2 regions of the Candidatus Flexifilum breve genome follow, and region 2 is predicted to be linked to the other one. Evidence: riboswitches for the same ligand, from Rfam matches in the RefSeq annotation. Region 2 holds a riboswitch; the other holds the start of a gene.
What was found. Region 2 has a riboswitch for cobalamin ahead of IPK17_RS30255 (ABC transporter substrate-binding protein). Riboswitches for the same ligand answer to the same signal wherever they lie in the genome.
Positions count from the first base shown of each region.

Region 1 (11,010 bases), 1.4 Mb from region 2:
CAGCCCGCCAACGACCACCACCAGACCGAGCGCGACATAGCCGAGCGCTTCCAGCACGGGGTTGAGCGCGCTGGTGAAGCTCGCCGCGCGCACATTCGCATCACGGTTGGCGGCGTTGGTGCGTTTGAACTGGTCGATGCTCTCTTCTTCACGGTTGAAGGCCTGCACTTCGCGCACCCCGGCGATGCTCTCCTGCAGACCCGCGTTCACGCTGCCCATCTGTTCGCGCGACTTGCGGAACGCCTTACGCGCCTGATTCGAGAAGTAGACGGTCGCGATATACATGACCGGGACAATCGACAGGCTGATCAGCGCATAGACCCAGTTGGCCTGCAGCATCTTGAACATGATCCACACCATGAGCAGCACGCCGCCGATCACGCTGAGCAGGGCAAAGCTGAACACCTGCTGGATCGTGTCGGTGTCGCTGGTGACGCGGCTCATGACGTTGCCGACTTCATTTTCGGCGTAGTAGCCCATCGACAGGCGCTGCAGCTTGCGGAACAGCTCCTGCCGCATCTGCTTGAGCACGCTTTGCCCGGCGATCCCCATCGCATAAAATGCGAGACCATTCATCACCGAGCCGAGCACAAATAGCCCGAGCAGAATGAACACAATCGAGGTCAGCCCGGCGACTTTGGTGTCGAGCGTGACCGCGTCGAGCGTCTCCTGCCCGCCGTCGACCGCCGTTTGCACAGTCGGATCAAACCAGCAGTTCGACCCGGGGACTTCCTGCCCGGCGAAGGACTGCGCGGCACGGGGGAACAGGTAGCAATCGACTGCCTGCCCGATGTAGTCTGGTGACGCGACCTGCGTCCAGGTTGCGGTCACGACCAGCACCAGCGCGATCACCACGCCAAACCAGTTGCGCCGGAAATACCCACCAAAGCGCCGCAGCGTCGAACTGACATTGCCGGCTTTGCTGGCTTCGTTCTCAAACAGACGGCGGCCGCCGTCAATACCCATCATGGCGTTAGGCCTCCTGCGCTGTGCTGGACTCGTCGACGGCAGCGTCGCCGACCAACTGCGAATGGTAAATCTCGGCGTAAATCGGGCTGCTCTCCATTAGCTCTTCGTGCTTGCCGGAAGCGACGACGCGCCCCTTGTCCAGCACGAGGATCATGTCGGCGTTGAGCACTGTCGAAATGCGCTGGGCGATGACAAAGCTCGTGCGACCTTCCATCAGCCGATCCAGCGCTTTCTGGATGCGGTATTCAGTGATCAGGTCGACGCTGCTGGTCGAATCATCGAGGATGAGGATGCGCGGATTGAGCAGCAGGGCGCGCGCAATGGCGATGCGCTGCTTCTGCCCGCCCGAGAGTGTCGAGCCGCGTTCGCCGACTGGCGTATTGTAGCCGTCGGGGAAGGTCATGATGAAGTCGTGCGCGGCGGCGGCTTGCGCGGCGGCGATCACTTCGTCATCCGTTGCGTCGGAGCGCCCGAAGGCGATGTTGTCGCGAATGGTCCCGCTGAACAGGTTCGTTTCCTGCAGCACGATGCCGATCTGTGAGCGCAGGCTGTCCAGCGTGACGTCGCGCACATCGTGGCCGTCGATCAGGATTGCACCTTCACTGGTATCGTAGAAACGCGGGATCAGGTTAATGATGGTCGTCTTGCCCGACCCGGTGCCGCCCAACAACGCGACCGTCATGCCCGGTTTGGCTTCAAGGCTAACTTTTTGCAGCACCGGGTCGCCGCCGCCGAAGTAGCGGAAGGTCACGTCTTTGAATTCGAGATGCCCCTGAATGGGCGGCAGGGTAATCGCATCGGGCTTATCGGTGACGTCGCTCTTGGCGTCGAGAATCTCGAAGATGCGCGTGGCGGAGGCGCCTGCCTGCGCCATCAGCGAGATGATGAAGCCCAGTTGACCGAGTGGGAAGAACACGTAGATCACATATAGGCTGAACTTCTGATAATCGCCGAGCGAGAGCGTGCCGTCAAGGATTTGCCGACCGCCGAAATAGAGCAGGGCGACCTGACCCAACTGCGCGATCAGGAAGATGACTGGGAAGAGGAACGAAAAGGTCCGCGACACCTTCAACTGCTGCGCGTACAAGTCGAGGGTGGACTTGTCGAAACGCTTCTGTTCGTAACCTTCACGGGCGAAAGCGCGCACCACTTTGATGCCCGCCATGTTTTCTTGCAGAATCGTGTTGAGCGCGGACAGGCGCATCTGAATCTGCACGAAGAGCGGCTGGCTGACCGCGCCGAAGATGATGAACGTGACCAGCGCGATAGGCAGAATCGGCAACACCACCAGCGTCAACTGCCAGTTGGAGACGACGAGAATGAGCAAGGTGACGACCAGCAGCAGGAAGGCCTGCGCCGCGAGCACCAACCCCTGTGCGATGAACAAGCGCAGTTTTTCGACATCGTCGGTCGCCCGGATCATCAACTGCCCGGTCTGGTTCTGGTCATGGTAGCTGAACGAGAGCCGCTGAATCTTAGCAAAGATCTCGTTACGGAGGTCAAAGGCGATGCCCTGCGACAGGCTTTCCGCCATGAAGGCCTGCACAAACGAGAACGCGCCGCGCATGATGGCGAACAGCACGATCAACACGACTGCGCCGATCAGCCACGATTCGGCGTTAGCCTGAAACTCACGGAGTTGATCGAGCGTGTAACCTGCGCGCTGCGCGGCGACGTTTTGAAAGAGTGCCGGGACGCTGTTGAAGATCGTGTTGGCAATAGTTCCCTGTGTGATCGAGTCGATCATGTTCTGAACGAGCTGCGGCACAGCGAGCTGCGCCAGCGTTGCCACGATCAGCGCGCCATAGGCAATGGCTGTCGTGCGGCGCTGCCGTCCGAGATAGCGAATAGCGCGTCCTAAACCGCCGTTACTGCTGCCTTTAGAGCGCTGGCGACCGCGTCCCCATGAAGCTGATTGTGCTGCCAATCTTAAATCCTCCGTAAGCCGAACTCAACGAGGTGAAACTAGGTCGGATCAGCCGATGCGGGCCGATCACACGAGTAAGCCTGAATGCGGGTCGTCACATCGCGCAGCATTTCCACCCCACCCGGCAGGTGCTGCATGACTTCGCGCAGCAGCGTTAACAGCGACTGCGCCTTGTCCGCGCCCAGTTCGTTCATGCACACATATAACATGTCATTTTCGTGCGCAAGTGGGATGCGGTTCAAAAGTGCTGTGCCGGCCTCCGTGATGTTCAAGGGCAGGCGGCGGCGATCCGTCGGGTCTTTGCCGCGCGTCACGAACCCCTTACGCTCCAGCGCGTCGATCACCGGGACAAGGGTTGATGGGTCGAGAATGAACTTTTTGCTCAGCTCGCTCAAGGTGAATGGCTGACCCTGCAGGGCGCGCAGAATCCCGTATTGCAAGCCGCTGATGCCGAGATCCGCCTGCTCGATTTGTTCTTCCATGTCGCGCATGGACAGCCGCGCGATCATCGACATGAGAATACGGATCTCAATCGTCGTGCCGAACAGCGTTGTTTCTGTCATAGATCGTTTGGTATCCAATGATTTGCTTACCAACTATAGTGGAGGCCGTGATGACCCGTCAACTAGCCAATGGATCAGTTGCCTTGGAGATTGCACCGTCCGCCATCGGCAAGTAAACTAGAGTAGGGATACGGTGATAGGGACGCATATGTCGAACAAGCTGCTGATTGAACGATTGTTGAGCGATCTGCGGGGGGATGACGAGGATAAGCAGCGTCAGGCTATCTACCGGCTGCTCGAACTGGCTGACCCGATGACGATCCCGGCTCTGCTCGAAGCGCTGCGGGATGGACAGGAAGAAATTCGTTCAGTGGCTGCCGAGGCGCTCGGCGTAATTGGCGAAAACGATGCGCTGCATGGGCTGGAATTTGCCCTCCTGAACGACGAGAGTGATGATGTGCGGGTGGCCGCGGCCAAGGCGCTGGGCACGATTGGCGATGTGACGTCGGTCCCGGCGCTGCTGCAGGCGCTGAAAACGCCGAACACTGATGTGTGGCACAGCGCGGCGGAGTCGCTGTGGCTGATGAACGAGGACGTGATGCCGCATGTGATTGTCGCGCTCACGAGTCGCGATCACGACACGCGTCGGGTGGCGCTGCAAGCGGCGTTGTGGCTGACCGCCGAATATGATGACGACGAAGTCAACGACCGTGACGACTATGAGTGGCGCGATGCATGGGGCTGGTGGAATTGACGCCTTTTCGGTATGCTAATTAAGCAGATCTGAATCATGTTTATTGTCACTCAGGAGAGATAACGATGCCAGCACGTACCGCAACGGCGATTTGGAATGGCAATTTGCAGCAGGGCAACGGCACGCTCAAGACGGGCAGCGGCGCAGTTCAGGGCGCTTACTCGTTCCCGTCGCGCTTCGAAGATGGTCAGGGCACCAACCCGGAAGAACTGCTCGGTGCGGCGCACGCGGGCTGCTTCTCGATGGCGCTGGCGGCGAGCCTGTCCCGTCAAGGTTTCACGGTCAACAACATCAGCACGACCGCGCACGTCCACCTCGAAAAGGGCGAAGCAGGCTTCTCGATCAGCCGCATTGACCTGGTGACGCGCGGCAGCGTTGAGGGCATCGACGACGCCAAGTTCAAGGAAGCGGCGGAAGCCACCAAGACGGGCTGCATTGTGTCGCGCGCGCTCTCCGCGGTGCCGATGACGATTGATGCGGCGCTCGTCTAGCGCGTGCAACAGCACTTACAAACGCCGGAAACTCTCCGGCGTTTTTGTTTCCCCACATTTGACAGACTCAGCTAACTCATGCTATCCTCATCTTCGTGAACACACGGAATCAGTGTGGTGTACTGCTGCCCGGATGCACAGTACAGAATGGGGGAAGCCGGTGAAAGTCCGGCGCTGTCGCGCAACGGTAACGGCGTAATTTAGCCGAAGCCCGATTACCCACCGCACTGCTCCTCGTGATCCACCTTCGCAGATAAGGGGGAACGAGATGCTTGGTAACTCCATTCCTCCCGCCGCTGGCGGGTTTTTTGTTCCTCCTTGGAACGAAGGCCTTGTATCCAACCTTAGGGGGACTTCCACAATGAAGGTTTCTGCAATTTTTTGTTTGTTCGTCGGGCTGCTGTTGGGCACCGCGGCGTTCGCGCAAGACGCCGCGAATGTGACCGAAGGCTGTGTCGCCACCTATGACGCCAGTGTTGATTACTTCCCGGATAAGGCCACAGTCGAATACGCTGAAGGCTTCACCATCGAGTACTTCAACAACTACAAAGTGATCACCGTCACCCGTCCGTGGGTGGGCGCGGAAACGCCGTTCACCTATGCGCTGGTGCAGTGTGGCACGCCCGCGCCGGAAACGGCGACCTTTGACGCCGTGATCGAAGTGCCGATCAACCGCCTTGTCAGTATGTCGACAACCTATCTCCCGAGCCTCGTTGAACTGGATGTGGTGGATACGCTGGTCGGCGTGGATGAATTCGACTTTGTGTACAGCGATGCCGTGCGCGCGCGCATCGACGCCGGGGACATCGTGGAAGTTGGCGGCGGGTCGCTGGTGAACGTCGAACAGGTGCTGGATCTTGATCCCGACCTCGTGATGACGTATGGCCTGGGCAGCTCTGACTATGACGCGCATCCCGTCCTCATCGATGCCGGTATCCCGGTCGCGCTGAATGGCGATTTCAATGAGACCTCGCCGCTCGGTCGCGCCGAATGGGTGAAGTTTGTGGCGGTCTTCTACAACCGGGAAGCGGATGCCACCGCGTTGATGGAAACGGTTGCTGGGGAGTATCAATCACTGTCGGAACGCGCCCGTAGCACCGATAGCCTGCCGACCGTCTTGGTCAACGCGATGTTCGGCGACACCTGGTACGTCTCGGGCGGACAAAGCTACATCGCGCAGTTGATCGCGGATGCGGGTGGTCAATATGTGTGGGCTGACGACGAGTCGACCGGCGGGCTGCCGCTCTCGTTTGAGGCTGTGCTGGATGCGGCACAGGACGCCGACGTGTGGATCAATCCGAACTTTTGGTTCACGCTGGCAGACGGGTTAGCAGAAGACGAACGTTATGCCGATTTTGCCGCTTTCGAGAACCAGCAGGTGTTCAACAATGTGGCGCGGGTGACGCCGACGGGCGGCAACGACGCGACCGAACTCGGCGCGCTGCGCCCCGATCTCATGCTGGCCGACCTGATCCGGATGTTCCACCCGGGTCTGCTGCCCGACCATGAATTCTTCTTTTATACGCGGTTGCAGTAACGAAGGATGATCCGATGAGCGAGATCACGCTGGAACGCGCGCAGGCGGCGGAGCAAATGATCTGGTCACGACGGCGGGCGGCGTTGATCGCGCTGGCGGTGGGGTTGGCGGCGGCTTTTGCCGCCAGCCTCGCGCTCGGCTCGGTCAGCATTCCACTCGGCGATATTCTCACCATCCTGCGGGGTGGAGAGGGCGCGCGCGCATCCTGGACGACGATCGTCATGGAATTTCGCTTGCCCAAGGCGCTCACGGCGGCGTTGGCGGGGACAGCGCTCTCGGTCAGCGGCCTGCTCATGCAGACGCTGTTTCGCAATCCGCTGGCCGACCCGTATGTACTCGGTATCAGCTCGGGCGCGAGTCTCGGCGTGGCATTGGTCGTGCTGGCGACCGCCTCCGCGGGCGTCAGCCTGTTCTCCGGCCTGACGTTCGTCGGCGATGTTGGCCTGATTACGGCTGCGAGTCTCGGCGCGGCGCTGGTGCTGGCGGTCGTCGCCGTGATCGCGCGGCGCGTGCGCCACACGATGACGCTGCTCATCATCGGCCTGATGGTCGGCTATATGACTGGGTCGCTGGTGAGCATCCTCATGCACTTCAGTATTCCGGATCGCATCCAGACCTATGTGAACTGGACGTTCGGGACGTTTGGCGGCGTGACCTGGTCGCAAATGCCGTTGTTCGCCGTGGCTATCCTGATCGGTCTCGTGACCGCAAGCATGGTCGCCAAGCCACTGAACGCGTTCCTGCTCGGAGAAACCTACGCGCGCAGCATGGGCGTGGATGTACGGCGGGCACGCTGGGCGATTCTGGCAGCAGCGTCGCTGTTGGCGGGCGCGGTGACTGCGTTCTGTGGACCGATCGGGTTTTTGGGCGTAGCGGTGCCGCATCTGTGCCGGATCTTGCTCGGCACGTCGGATCATCGCTATCTCATGCCCGCCACGGCGCTGCTCGGCGCGGCGCTGGCGCTGGTCGCCGATGTGATCGCACAGGTGCCCGGCGCGCAGGTCGTGCTGCCGCTGAACGCCATCACCGCGTTGATCGGCGCGCCCGTGGTCGTGTGGGTGATCCTCGCGCGGCGCAATTTGCGGGAAACGTTCAGCGCATGAACCAGACGATCATTTTGTGCGCCGAAGGATTGAGCATCGGCTACGCGAAGAAATCGGTTGCCGCCCACCTCAATTTGACGCTGTCGGCGGGCGAATTGGTGTGCTTGCTCGGGCAGAATGGCGCGGGCAAATCGACGCTCATCCGCACATTGGCGGGCATGCAGGCGCCGTTGGGTGGGCGTACGCTGCTCATGGGGCAGGATGTGCGCAAGCTCGACGCGCGGACGCTGGCACAGCGGCTGAGTGTGGTGCTCACCGAACGCGTTGATGCGGGGGCGCTCACCGTCTACGACTTGGTCGCCTTGGGGCGCTACCCGTATACGGACTGGACGAGCCGCCTGCAAGAGGACGATAAAGCGGCGGTCGCGCGCGCGATTGAAGCCGTTGGTGCAGCGGACCTGGCGTATCGCCCCGTCGGAGAATTGAGCGACGGTGAACGCCAGAAAGTGATGATCGCCCGGGCGTTGGCGCAGGAACCCGCGTTGATGATCCTCGACGAGCCGACCGCCTTCCTCGACCTGCCGCGCCGCGCGGAAATCATGTTCCTGCTGCGTGACTTGGCGCGGACGAGCGGACGGGCGATTTTGCTTTCCACGCACGATCTCGATCTGGCGCTGCGCACCGCCGATCGGGTCTGGCTGCTGGCCAACGGCAGGCTGACAGAAGGCGCGCCGGAAGACCTCGTATTGAGCGGCGCGTTCGCCTCCGCGTTTCAGAATGAGGGCGTGACCTTCAATGTCAGCGAGGGCGCGTTTCATGTCGAACGCCCGCACCCGACGCCGATCAAGTTAATCGGCAGTGGGATCTACCGCGTGTGGACGCTGCGCGCGCTTGAACGGGCGGGCTTCGCCGTCGTTGAGAACTGCGTTGATTGCGTGGAAGTGACTGCCGGGTCGCACGGGGTGCGTTATCAAGTACTGCGCGGCGGACAGAGCCGCGAATACGACACGATTTATGCGTTGCTTGCCGGATTGAGGGTCTAGCGACGGGGCAAGGCGTGAGCGTGTTGAAAAGGTCAGATTCTGACCCCACTCCGGCCCCTCCCCGAATTCAGGGAGGGAGCAAACAGACTCGTCGAGCCTCCGCTCTCCCCGCTTGCGTGGGAGAGGGGCTGGGGTGAGGGTTTGAACTCCCTCGTGCTTGGCCCCGACCAAAAGATCGCTGACCGGGACGAGCTGACACTCATCCCGGTTGCTTTATGGGTTAGCGCATTTCGCGGCGCAGCACGTCCGCGAAGATGCGTTCGTAGGTGGCGATGCCGACACGTTCGGCCAGCCACTGTTCGGTCGTGGCGTCGGTCTGCGCCGGGAAGGTCGCGCGCACGGTCACGACGAAGTGCCCGCGCTGCCAGAAGGTGAGCGCATCCACCGAGTCGGTTTCGCATACGGTCCGGTTCTGCGTGAAAACCGGGTTGGGTAGCGTTTCAGATGCGGTTTCGGTGAAGCCCGCTTCCGTCGCAATGCGTCCCAACGTGCCCGACGCGATCGCCGCGGCAGCCTCTTCCGGCGTGGCGAAGCGATCCAGCGAATAGGCCAGGGCCCAGAACTGAATGTTCGTCGCGCAGGTCGCATTGGTGATGCGGTTCGACACGCGGTATTCGAAGTTGTTGGCGCTCAGCAGGTCAGCGTATTCGGCGCGCACGGCTTCCGGCGCGGTCGCGACGACCTGTTCTGCCGTGAATACGCCCGTCGTCTCTTCGTCGATCGCCAGCGTCGGGGGGAGCATGCCGCGCAGCTCCTCAATGACGGCGAGGACTTCGTCCTGCGTCGCGGGTTCGGGCGCGACATAGGTCGTGGTGACGCTCGCCGGGTCGGTCACGATCACGACGGTGTCGAGTGACGTGCCGGGGGTAGTTGCCGCTGCCGGATCACGCAGCTCGATGCCTTCGACACTTTCCTGACCTTCCAGCACTTCGCCGAAAATCGTGTAGCCGAAGTCGAGGCTGGGGTAGGGGACGGTCGTGATGAAGAACTGCGAACCGTTGGTATTTGGCCCGGCATTCGCCATCGCCAGCCAACCGGCGCGGTCAAACGTGAGATAGCCGGTGTTCTCATTCACGAACTGATAGCCGGGGCCACCGGTACCCGTCGCCGTGGGGTCGCCACCCTGCGCCATGAAGTCTTGAATGACGCGGTGGAAGGTGGTGTTGTTATAGTAACCCTGCTGCGCGAGGAACACGAAGCTGTTCACCGTGATCGGCGATTCGTTTTCCAGCAGGTCGATGTAAACCGCACCCGCGCCCGTGCAGAACACCGCGCGGTAGTCGACGCCCGCTTCCAGCACCTGTTCCGCCTGCGCAAATTCACGATTGGCGGGGTCGGTGGCCGGGGTAGCGGCGGCGCAGATTTCCGTTGGGGTCTGCGCGTCCTGCGCGGCGACCGTGCCGACCATCAAAGCGCCGACGACCAGGGCCAGCAGCGCCAAACGGATCATATTCTTCATACAGTTCAATCTCCTGAACTTAAGTAGGTGCGCCATTGTAGCTTATTCGCCAGCGCTGGCAAGGCGAATCACGGTGGTGCTGTACGGCGCGACTTCTGCGAACGGCTGATAGGCGTCAAAGCCGCCTGCCATGTTGAGCGTGAGCGGTGTCAGCTCGCCCTGACCGAAAATGACTGCTGGCGTGCCCAGCGTGAAGCTGCCCTCGGCAAGCGTGAGACCATAATCGGTGATGGGTTCATCATCGACGTTGATGAGCACGAGCAGCGTTTCGTCGGCGTGCTGGCGAATGAAGGCGTACAGCTTGCGTGAGCCGGACTCGACCGCAATATAGTCGCCTTGGCGCAGCGCGATGTGATCGTTGCGCAGATGGATTAGGTTGCGGTAGTGGCTGAGGAGCGAGTCTGCATCGTCGGTCTGGGTAGCGACGTTGGCGGTCGTGAAGTTCGACTGCATCGGTTCCCACGGGCGGCGCGCGTCGGTGAAGCCCACGGTCGTCGCTTCCAGTTCCCACTGCATGGGTGTACGGATGCGTTCATCTGGTTTTTCGCCGATCATGCCGATCTCCTCGCCGTAATAGATGAACGGCACGCCGCGATTGGTCAGCAGCAGACTCGCCGCCACCTTCGCTTTGTTCACATCGGAGCGGAGTTCGCTCATCACGCGGTTCTGATCGTGATTGGTCAGGAAGGCGGCGTACTGGCCGTTGGGGTAAAGCTCATTCACATTGGCGGCGCGCGACTGCATGATGCTGCTTGAGCCGGATGACGAGGCGCTCATCATGGCGGTAGCGAGGTCAAACTCAAACGCGAGGTCGAGGCTGCCCGCGTCGAGATACTGCGCGACAGTGTCGCTGTCCGTCCACACTTCGCCGACCATCAGCGAATTCGGGTTGATCGAGTCCATGTAGGCGTTGAAGTTGGCCGTCCATTCGAGTGTTGAGTCGGTGTCGGCCATCGACCGATCTTCTTCGACGACGTAGCGCAGCGCGTCCATGCGGAAACCGTCCGCGCCCATATCTTCCAGCCAGAAGCGAGCATTGTCATACATCGTCTCGGTGACTTCCGGATTGGTGTAATTGAGGTCGGGCATGCCGCTCCAGAACACACCGTAGAAGTAGCGCCCATTGCGCTGATGCCACACGCCCTGACCCCACGGCCCAGCGTAACCGGGGTCGGTGTCCGACCAGATGTACCAGTCGGCATAGTCCTCATCGCCGCGCGCGGACGCCGTGAACCACGAGATTTGATCCGAGGTGTGGTTGGCGACAAAGTCGACGATGACGGC
Region 1 is NZ_JADJPI010000035.1:314,128-325,137, reverse strand. Features, by position in the region: gene IPK17_RS24380 (ABC transporter ATP-binding protein) at 1-969, opposite strand, end outside; gene IPK17_RS24375 (ABC transporter ATP-binding protein) at 974-2,896, opposite strand; gene IPK17_RS24370 (MarR family winged helix-turn-helix transcriptional regulator) at 2,935-3,459, opposite strand; gene IPK17_RS24365 (HEAT repeat domain-containing protein) at 3,608-4,153, shown strand; gene IPK17_RS24360 (OsmC family protein) at 4,219-4,644, shown strand; cobalamin riboswitch at 4,743-4,885, shown strand; gene IPK17_RS24355 (ABC transporter substrate-binding protein) at 5,006-6,181, shown strand; gene IPK17_RS24350 (iron chelate uptake ABC transporter family permease subunit) at 6,196-7,284, shown strand; gene IPK17_RS24345 (ABC transporter ATP-binding protein) at 7,281-8,267, shown strand; gene IPK17_RS24340 (peptidylprolyl isomerase) at 8,488-9,726, opposite strand; gene IPK17_RS24335 (alpha-amylase family glycosyl hydrolase) at 9,769-11,010, opposite strand, start outside.
Region 1: linked by a shared signal. The riboswitch ahead of IPK17_RS24355 (ABC transporter substrate-binding protein) and the one ahead of IPK17_RS30255 (ABC transporter substrate-binding protein) in region 2 are both predicted to bind cobalamin.

Region 2 (11,010 bases):
CGAGAGTGAAACACAGGCCACCGTGCTCGCCGGGGCGCTTTTCTTCGGGCTGCTCGCAGCCGGGGTGATCGTCAACATCATGCGCGGTGTTGACGCCCAGAGCATACACAAGTATCGCTCGCAGCAGATCGCGCAAAAAGACGATGCCCTCGGCAGCAGCTCCGAACCTGATGAGACACAGGCGAATGGGCGTCCCCTGACGCGCCGCCAGTTCATCAAAACCGTGGGTATGGCGGGCGTTACCGCCGGCGCAGCGGGGTCGACGGCGCTGGTTGCTGGTAGCCAAATGTTGGGTACGCCCATGTCCGGCGGCGTGTATCGTCGACCGTGGTGGGTGCGGCAGGTCGAAGTTCCGACGACGGGCATCGATTGGGACATGATGCAGCGGGTCGATGCCGCCCGCAACACGCTGGCCGGCAATCCTGCATTGGGGCGCTTCGGCAGCGCGGAAGAAAATGACTATCTCGAAACCGTTCGGCGCGAAAATGAACTCTCGCGCTTAACGAACAACGAAACCGGATTCACCCTCAAAGATGTAGCGCTGGCGAACGCCTTTTCGGGAACCAGAGACATCATGCCACGCACGTTCCTCGGCCCGCGGCAAGCACCGCGCCCCGAAGATCTCGGCGTCGACCGCTGGCAAGGATCGCCAGACGAGAATGCGCGTCTGCTCAAAGTGGCGATGCAGCAGATGGGCGCGGCGACTGTCGGGATCGTCGAACTCGATGAACGCACGCGCAAACTCATCTACAGTGTGGATAATGATGGCAAGCGCCTTGAGTTCGAAAATGTCGAGCACGCCTACGAGGACACGGAAAAGCGCGTGATTCCGTTTGCGGCGCGCTGGGTGGTGGTGTATGCCGTACAGATGTCGGATATTGCGATCAGGCGCGCGCCAACCAAGATCGCGCAGATGGCGACGACCGAAGCGTACCAGCGCGGCCTGATGATCCAGAACAATGTGCAGGAGTTCTTACGGGGACTCGGCTATCAGGGCTTAGGCGAGGCTGAATTGAATGGTCTTGGCATTGCCCCGGCTCTCGCGGTGCTCGCCGGTTTAGGCGAACTCTCGCGTTTGAACCGGGTGGTCACGCCGGAATTTGGCCCGATGGTACGCATCTTCAAGCTGATCACGGATCTGCCGCTTGCACCGGATAAGCCAATCGACGCGGGGATCGCGCGCTTCTGCCGCACGTGCAAGAAGTGCGCGGAAGCCTGCCCGCCGAGCGCGCTCAGCTTTGATACGGAACCGGGCTGGATTCCCATTGGCGAATGGAGCAATCCCGGACATCAGGCATGGTTCGAAGACTCGGTGCGCTGCCGCCGCTACTGGTACGAAGAAGCTGGCAGCAACTGCGGCATCTGCTTCTCGGTGTGTCCTTTCTCCAAGCGCAACCGCAGCTTTATGCATGATCTGGTGCGGATGCAGATCGCCACTTTCCCGGAACTGGACGAACTCACGCGCACGATGGACGATGCCTTCGGCTACGGTGTGCAAAAAGATCCCGGTGACTGGTGGGATCTCGACTTGCCCGAATATGGCATCGACACCCACAAGGATTGAACTTATCTGTAACATCAGTTAGGGATAAGCCAATCGTAGATCCGTCCACGTCAAAATTGTCCCCTCACCCCCTAGCCCCCTCTCCCACGCAAGCGAGGAGAGGGGGAAATCTGTCTCCCCTCCCCGAATTCGGTTGAGGACAGGACACTTTTAACAATCGGGAGGATTGTAGGGACGCCCAAGGCGTCCCCCCCCCGGCGGGGGGGGCGCGCCCCCCCCCGGCCCCCCCCCAAAACCCTTTCCCCCCCCCCCGCGCCTTAATGGTTCCCATTGTTAAAACTGTCCCTCCGTCAACTGAATTCGGGGAGGGGTCGGTGGTGGGGTCAGCGAAGCGTTATCCATAACTCACATTAATCTTATCTGTAGGGAATTTCCCTACAGATAAAGTGTATAGATTGTCGTGATTCTCCCGACAAACGATCACAACCTTCCTGACAGACAATCCCCTGTAAATTCGACACAATCTACCTAATTGAAGTGGTGGAAATCCGGTGGAAATCCGGTGCTGAGCCGCAACTGTGACGCCGGGAAACCGGCGAAGCCAGATGACCAAATCGGCCATTCCTACGAGTCTTAGGGGGCGGGCAGCGCGCAGGCGCTCCCGGCTCTTTTTGTTTACCGGCCAAGCAGCAGGAGGTTTGAAGTGCCCGTTTACGATTACCATTGCGCCCACTGCAAGACCACCTTCTCCGTCCGGAAGTCGATCTCCGAACTGGACAGCCCGTCCGCTTGTCCCGAATGCGCCTCGCAGGAGACGCAGCGTTTGATCAGTGTCGTCGCGATTTTCTCCGGCGGCGGCGGGGGCGAACGTCGGGCGCTGGCTGGGGTGTCGGCGTGCGGAGGATGCAGTGCCGCTGGCAGCGGTTGTGCGAGTTGTCGTCCACGCTAATTCAGCGTGATTGCGGTCTCAAGAATGCTTTTAGCAGACAGCACCCCGGTCACGGGGCTGCGGTAAGGAAGGGATTTACCTATGACCTCAAGTTTGAATAGACGCGAGTTCTTGAAAGAAATGGGGCTGCTCGGTATGGGAGCTGCCACCGTCGCCGCGTTAGGGCCCATCGAGGAATTCGGTGAAAGCTGGAGCGATAAGCCCGGCATGCTCGCCCGTCCGAACTGGGTGCGGACCATCGGGCAACCCACGGCTGAAATCGACTGGGAAGCCATCTACCGCTTCGACGAACGCAACACGGTTCGCCGCGGTTGGAGCAAGTACATGGATGCGGAAGCGTTCCAGGCCGTGCAGGATCAGAATGCGATTGCTGTCTATGAGCGCAATCGTGCAGGCCAGGTGGGCTACTCGACGCGCGACATCGCGCTGTATCGCGCCAGCGGCATCGGCGCAACCCAGTCGTTCCTCGGTCCCGACAATGTCGCCAAGCCGGAAGAGAACGGTATTCCGCGTTGGGAAGGCACGCCGGAGGAAGCTTCCGAGATGATCCGTTCGGCTCTGCGCGCGTTTGGCGCGGCGACCGTCGGCTTCGTTGAACTGGATGCGAACACCGAAAAGCTGATCTACGCGATTGACCCGGACGGCAAAGAACTGGTCATCAGCGAAGATACCGAAGTCCCCGAAGAAACCGAAACGCAGCGTATCATCCCCAAGAGCGCGCGCTGGGTCATCACGTGGACGGTGCAGATGTCGCAAGAAGCCATGCTGCGCAGCCCAACCCCGGTCGGCGCAGCGACCACCGCCCTCACCTATGCTGAAAATCGCGCCATCCAGAGCCGTTTGCAGGGCTTCCTGCGCGGGATTGGCTACTACGGTCTCGGCGAATCGGAAACCAATGCGCTCGGCATTGCCCCGGCGTTCGGCGTGCTCGCTGGCCTCGGCGAAATGTCCCGTTTGAACCGCATGATCACGCCGGAATACGGCCCGATGGTGCGCGCCTTCAAGATGGTTACGAACCTGCCGGTCGCGCCCACCAGCCCGATCGACGCCGGTATCATGAATTTCTGCCGCACCTGCAAGACGTGCGCGACCTATTGCCCGTCCGGCGCGTTGAACACCAACAGCGAACCGTCGTACGAGACGCAGGGCGCGTGGAGCCGCGGTGGCGTCCGCACCTGGTATGAGAACTCGCTCTCCTGCCGCAACTACTGGGCGGAAGTCGGCACGAACTGCGGTATCTGCTTCGCGGTGTGCCCGTTCTCGGTCAAGGATCGCGCGCTGATCCACAGCATGGTCAAGGGTGTGATCGGCACGACGACAATCTTCAACAGCGCGCTGGCCGAACTCAGCCGCACCGTCTACTCGCCCGGACCGAAAGATCAGCCGCAGAAGGATCCGGAAGAATGGTGGCGTCTGGATTACGCGGAATTCGGTATTGATAGTCGGCAGGGTCACGCTGACGCCTAAGCGCGCAGAGAAAAGAAAGGGCATACCCCATGTTGTTTTGGATTATCGCAGGTTTCCTGCTCGGCGCTGGCGCGCTTTACCTCCGTAACAATCCGAAGATCAAGCTGGCCTGGTTTGACTGGGTTCTGCTGGTCCTCGCCGTCGTTTTCTTCATGCTCGCCATCGAGAACTACAACGGTTCGATGGGCGAACTGGAACCGCGCGCCGCCGGTGTGCTGCTGGCCGCTTTCGGTGTGCCGGGGCTGATTCTCGCCGCGGTGGTCGCTATCCGCGCGTGGCGCAGCACCCAAAAGGCTGCCCCCGCCGCCTAAATCGGTAATGGTCACATAGTTCACCAGTCCGGCGGAGAGACGCACCTGTTTCTCCGCCGGAATCGATATGTAGAGAGATCAGTCGTCATGGACAAGGCAGCGTTGCAGAATACCATCCAAGCCCGGCGGGCCCGCCAGAAACGGCGGCAGACTCTGGTGAGTCTGGCCGCATTTGCGATTCTGGTGGCGGCGTGGCTGATCGGCTATCTCGGCCAGAGCGGCGAACTGCCCCTAAGCGATTACTTCGCCGACGTGCTGCCACAAGCGGAACGGGTTGAAGCGGGCAGCAATGGGCTGTTCACGGGTTTCGCGGCGAGCGCCGATGGCTCATTTTCCGTCGTGGGTTACGCCATGGCGGGCATCGGTTCTGGCTATGGTGGACCAGTCGCGCTGTTGGTGGGGACAGATACTGCAGGTACCATTCTGAATGTGGCGGTCGTTCAGCATGTCGAAACGCCGAACTTCTTCCGCCAGCTTGAAGACTCCGATTACTACAGCCAGTTCATCGGCGCGCGCTATGACGAAGCCCTGACAATTGGCGACGATATCGACGGCGTGAGTGGAGCGACACTCTCCTCCGAAGCCGTCGCGCAGAGCATTCGCTTGGCCGTACGCGGTATCGCGGCCCAGGCGATCCCCAATGCCGTGATCCCGCCGGACAATCGCCCGATCCAGTTCGGCGTGCCGGAAGTGACGCTGCTCGCGCTGTTCATTGTGAGCTTCTTCCTGCATCGCATCCGGTCGCGGTCACCGTTCAAGAAGTATGGACGGTGGGTCGTGATGGCGGCGGGGGTGATCATGCTCGGTTTCATCTTCAACAAACCGCTGACGCTGGCGAATGTTATTTCGCTGCTCGCGGGCTACTTCCCGGATTGGCACAACAACCTGTATTGGTTCCTGCTGCTCGGCGGAATCATCGTGGTGACGTCCATTCAAGGCAAAAACCCGTACTGCTCGTGGTTTTGTCCGTTCGGCGCGACTCAGGAATTTCTCGGGTCACTCACTGGCGCGAAAGCGTATCAGCCGCGCCAGATCTACAGCAAACTACAATGGCTCCAGCGCGGCCTATCCTTCACCGCGATTGTGTTAGGCTTAGCCCTCCGCCAGCCGGGCGCGGCCAGCTACGAACCCTTTGGCACGCTGTTCAATCTCGAAGGTTCGTGGCCGCAGTGGGTCTTACTCATTCTGATCCTGTTTGGCTCGCTCGTGATTTATCGTCCGTTCTGCAATTATCTCTGCCCGCTGGACCCGGTCGTCTCGTATATCGGTGAAGTGCGGCATTGGGTGAAAAACTTATGGGACAAGAAGAACGCCCAACCGACAAGCGGCAGTATCTCTTGATCGGCTATGTGGCTGTCTGTGTGGTGCTGGTGTGCCTGACCCTTGTGCTGGCGCTGACTTCAGACCCTTCAGTGGCGATCGCGCAGCCGACGCTCCGCGCAACCGCGACGCGCAACCCGATTGTGCTGACTGCGCAGGCCGACTATGCGACTGTCGTCCCGACGCCAACAAGGAGCGGATCATGAACCAGAAACCGGCGTCGCTGTCACGTCGCCAGTTCATCCGCCTGACCGCGTTCGCCGGGTTGGCTGCTGCTGGTGGTCTCGGCCTGTCGGCCGGGCTGCGCGCCGCTCAGCCGGTTGAATCCGTGCAGGAAACGCGCATGCTGCTCGGCAGTATCGCCCATCTGACCGTGATCAGCTCGAACGGCGCCCAGGCGCGTGCGGCGATCATCGCGGCGTTCGACCGCATGGCAGCGCTCGAAGCGGTGTTCAGCCGTTTTCGTCCGGACAGCCAGTTGAGCCAACTCAATGCGACGGGCGCGCTGAGCGATCCGCATCCTGAACTGAAAACCGTGCTGACCAAAGCGGTCGCTTATGGCGATCTCACCGCGGGCGCCTTTGATGTGACGGTCGAGGCGGTGCTCAGGCAGTATCGCGCGGCGGCGCAGTCGGGCACACTCCCGACTCATGAGCAAATCGTCGACGGCGCAGCGGCTCGTCGATTACCGTCAGATCGCCATCCATGAGGATGCCATTCGCCTGAATCTTCCCGGCATGGCCGTTACGCTCGACGGGATCGCCAAAGGTTACATCATCGATGCCGGTGCCGCTGCCCTACGCGAACTCGGCTTCGATCAGGTGCTCGTTGAACTCGGCGGTGACCTGCAAACCTACGGCAGCGCAACCGCGCAGTCGTGGCAGGTGAGCATTCAAGCGCCGCCCGGCAGCGCGAGTACGACCCCGATCATCGCGGAGTTGGTCAGCCGCGCGCTGGCGACCTCCGGCGATTACCAGTACACGTTCACGCCGGATCGGCGACTGCATCACATCCTCGACCCGCACAGCGGCGTATCACCGGATGAATTGAGCAGCGCCAGCGTGATCGCGCCGACGGCCTGCGATGCCGATGCACTCGCGACCTCACTCATGGTCATGGGCGCGGAGGCGGGGCTCGCCTTAATTGCGCGGCTCCCTGAGGCTGAAGCGCTGGTCATCAACAAACATGGGATCACCCGCCAGTCAGCCAACTTTCCGGTGCGGGCCTAAGGTGCATGCGATGATCTGAGGCGACTACATAGTCCGTCATGACAGTCTAAAGTGAGGGAAGACCGGTGCGAATCCGGCGCTGTCCCGCAACGGTAACGGCTACCCTGCCGAAGCCCGATGACTCACCAGACAGTCTTGTGCAGTGTCCTTCGTGGAGAAAGGGTGCGAGCTAACGAAACGATTTATCGTTCACCCGCTCACAGGCGGGTTTTTTCTTTGGTGGGCAAGTCTATATCGTCAATCCAGGATTCTCTGATGAAAATCACACGTTTCACCTTTATCCTCTGCTCTTTAGTGACCGCGCTGCTGCTCACGGTGGTCATCACCGTCGATGCGCAGGCCGCGGCTCCCGAGATCAACCTCATCGATGGCTGCGTCGAGAACTACGACCCGACCGTCGATTACTTCCCGGCGAAAGCCACCGTCGATTATGCGAATAACTTCGACGTGGAATACTTCAACAACTACAAAGTCGTGACCATGCTGCCGTGGGTTGGGGCAGAAACGCCGCTGCAATACGTGCTGGTGCAGTGCGGCACGCCCGCCCCGGAGGGCTACGCGGATATCCCCACGTTTGAAATCCCGATTCAACGGTTCGTGACCATGTCGACGAGTATGCTCCCGCACCTCGACGATCAAGGGCTGCTCGATCATCTGGTCGGCGTGGATACCACGCTCTACACGAGCAACGAAGACGTGCTGGCGCTGGTGGCGGCGGGTGATGTGGCTGAAATCGGCGGTGGCGGCACGGGCGGCGAGATCAACTTCGAACTGCTAATCAGCATCGAACCCGATCTGGTCATGGCGCAGGAATTCTTCGCGGGCGGAACGACCCTCGCGCAGCTCAACGATGCGGGCGTTCCCGCCGTGCTCAACGCGGATTACACCGATACATCGCCGCTCGGGCAAGCCGAATGGGGCAAATATATCGCCCTGTTCTTCAACACGGAAGCGGCGGCGAATGAGCTGTTCGCGGGCGTCGCGGAACGCTATACCGCGCTCACGATGCTGGCGACGGATGTGGCGACGCGCCCCACGGCGATCACCGCCAGCCCCTTCAGCGGCGTGTGGTACATGCCCGGCGGTGACAGCACCATCGCGCAGTTGTTAGCGGATGCGGGCGCCGACTTTCTGTGGGCGGAAATGCCCGGCACGAGCAACCCGCTCGATTTTGAAGTGGTGCTCGAACAGGGAGCCGAAGCGGAATTCTGGGTGAATGTCAACCAGTTCTGGAGCACGCAGGCGCAAATGCTGGCCGACGACTCGCGCTTCGCCGCCTTTGCCGCTTTCCAGACGGGCAACCTGTGGAACAACAACCTGCGCATGAACATCAATGGCGGCAGCGACTACTTTGAGACGGGCGCGGCGCATCCCGATCTCATCCTTGCCGATCTGATCAAGATTTTCCATCCGGAACTGCTGCCGGATCACGAGTTCTACTTCTATCAGCAATTGGGTGCGGAATAAGTAAGCACACGGGCGGGCGAGATGCACGTATTTCGCCCGCCCGAACGACTCACAGCATGTCTTGGTGTAAATACCGCTTTTCGCGAGGAAAACTTATGGCACAGCGCATCCTATCAACCCCAACGATCACGCCCGCGACCCGCCCAACGGTCGCGCTGCCCGGCTTAAAAACGCTGCTGGTCGGCGGACTCCTCGCGCTGTTGGTCGGCCTACTGTTGGTCAGCCTCGCGCTCGGTTCGGTGACGATCCCGCTGGAAGAGGTGCTGCGCGTGCTGCTGGGCGGCGAGGCAAGTAAAGCCGTGTGGACGAGCATCATCCGCGATTTCCGGCTGCCGCAGGCGCTCACGGCCATCCTCGCGGGCGCGGCGCTCGGCGTCAGCGGACTGCTCATGCAGACGTTCTTCCGCAATCCTCTCGCCGATCCGTTTGTGCTGGGCGTCAGCTCCGGCGCGAGTCTCGGCGTCGCGCTGGTCGTGCTGACGATTGGTTCGGTCACGACGACGCTGCTGACGGGACTCGGCGTGTTCGGCGATCTGGCGCTCGCCGCCGCCGCCAGCTTCGGCTCGGTCGGCGTGATGGCGATCATTCTGCTGGTCGCACGGCGCGTCAGTGGCGGCACGACGCTGCTCATCATCGGGCTGCTGTTCGGCTACCTGACGAGCGCGGTCGTCAGCGTGCTGCTCTACCTGAGCATCCCGGAACGCATTCAGGCGTACATCAACTGGACGTTCGGCAGTTTCAGCGGCGTGACGTGGGATCAACTCACCATTATGGCTCCCGTCATCATCGGTGGGCTGAGCGCGGCTTTTCTGTTGTGCAAGCCGCTCAATGCGCTGCTCCTTGGCGAAGCCTACGCGGAGAGCATGGGCGTGAATCTGCCCCGGGTGCGCTTCGCCCTGATTTTGGCCTCCGCCGTCCTCGCGGGAACAATCACCGCGTTCTGCGGGCCGATTGGTTTCCTCGGCATTGCGGTGCCGCACTTCTGCCGCAGTCTGTTCAATACGTCCGATCACCGCGCGCTGATTCCACTCACAATCCTCGTCGGCGCCGTGGTCGCGCTGCTGGCGGCGATCATCGCAGATGTGCCGGGCAGTTCACTGGTACTGCCGCTCAACGCCGTGACCTCGCTGATCGGCGCGCCGGCGGTTATCTGGGTGATCCTCAGCCGGCATAGTGTGAAGGCGGCGGCAGCATGACCGAACACCTGTTGCAGCTTGAGGAATTGAGCGCGGGCTATGTCCAGCGGGGCAAAGCCGCCCGTCCGGTGGTTCAGCCATTTTCGACGAACATCAATCCCGGTACCGTCACCTGCCTGATCGGGCCGAATGGTGCGGGCAAGTCGACGTTGCTGCGCACTATCGCGGGCATGCAGAAGCCGCTCAGTGGTCGCGTACTGATCGGCGGCAGTGACGTGCAGCGCCTGAGCGCCGCCGAGCGCGCCCGCCGTCTCAGTGTCGTGCTGACACAGAAAATGGAAGTCGGCTTGTTCACGGGCTATGCGCTGGTCGCGCTCGGGCGCACGCCGTACACGGGCTGGTTGGGGCAGCTCTCAGATCACGATCATCAAGTGGTGCGCCGCGCTATCGAACTAGTGGGCGCGGAGAGTCTGGCGGAGCGCCCGGTGCAGCACATGAGCGACGGCGAACGCCAGCGCATTATGATCGCCCGCGCCTTAGCGCAGGAACCCGATCTGCTCATCCTCGACGAACCGACCGCCTTTCTCGATCTGCCGCGCCGGGTCGAGTGTATGCTGCTGCTGCGCGACCTCGCGCGGCGCACGGGCTGTGGGGTAGTGCTCTCCACGCATGATCTCGACCTGGCACTGCGCTGTGCCGATCAAATCTGGCTGCTGCCTTACACCGGAAGAATTCAGGTCGGTCTGCCTGAAGATCTCGTGCTGAACGGCGCGTTTGAGGCCGCCTTTCGCAGTACGACTGCCGGGTTTGATCTGCTGACAGGCACGTTTCAGCCGATCGCCCGGTCATCAGCGCAGGTTGTCCTTGCAGGCGCAGGCGCGCCCTATGTCTGGACCAAACGCGCGCTGGAGCGGGAGGGTTACGACGTGGTTGATCAACCGGCACCGCATTTGCCGACCATTCATGTGGAAAGTACGGGAACACCCGGCTGGCAGGTCAAACAGAGCAATCGATGTATCGACTGTGACTCGCTGCGCGCTGTGCTGGAAGCGCTGCGTCAGAACCAGTGACACAGACACGGCGCTAAACTGAAGAGCGCGAAGCAACAGTCACGAAAATCAAACCAACTTGACGGCAACATCGAGTCCAGACAGAACGTGTTGGTTGGTCAACTTCAGATTTTCGATGGTATACGCTTCGAACAGCGAGAGGCTGCAATCGGACGTGTCTTATCCGTGCGTAATACAGTAATCCTAAAAATCGGGACAGGTAGGCTTAAGTCGTTGTGGGAATCTGAAATTTAGGTGCGGTCAGATTGCCCTTGAAGCGCGTTTTGACGGCGTCATAACCCACCTGGCTAAAGGGGCAAACGGCCAGACAGACCGCACAGCCATAGTGCTGTGTGAAATATTCGCGACAGGTATGGTGCTCAATACACTGCATGCCGCCGTCGCCGCGTGGCTGCGGTTGATCATAGATGGCGTCTACGGGGCAGCTGCGCACGCACTTGCGACACATGGCGCAAAAATCACGCACCCACCCATGCTCGTTAGTGATCGTGATCGGTAGATTGCTGATATTGGTGTAAATGGTGTTGATGCGCAGGCGTGCCCCCTGTCCCGGCGTT
Region 2 is NZ_JADJPI010000035.1:1,723,241-1,734,250, reverse strand. Features, by position in the region: gene IPK17_RS30290 (reductive dehalogenase) at 1-1,564, shown strand, start outside; gene IPK17_RS40725 (FmdB family zinc ribbon protein) at 2,208-2,453, shown strand; gene IPK17_RS30285 (reductive dehalogenase) at 2,535-3,920, shown strand; gene IPK17_RS30280 (VcrB family reductive dehalogenase putative membrane anchor) at 3,950-4,231, shown strand; gene IPK17_RS30275 (FMN-binding protein) at 4,319-5,572, shown strand; gene IPK17_RS30270 (hypothetical protein) at 5,527-5,757, shown strand; gene IPK17_RS30265 (FAD:protein FMN transferase) at 5,754-6,260, shown strand; gene IPK17_RS30260 (FAD:protein FMN transferase) at 6,202-6,780, shown strand; adenosylcobalamin (AdoCbl) riboswitch at 6,808-6,954, shown strand; gene IPK17_RS30255 (ABC transporter substrate-binding protein) at 7,036-8,247, shown strand; gene IPK17_RS30250 (iron chelate uptake ABC transporter family permease subunit) at 8,343-9,443, shown strand; gene IPK17_RS30245 (ABC transporter ATP-binding protein) at 9,440-10,453, shown strand; gene IPK17_RS30240 (4Fe-4S binding protein) at 10,659-11,010, opposite strand, start outside.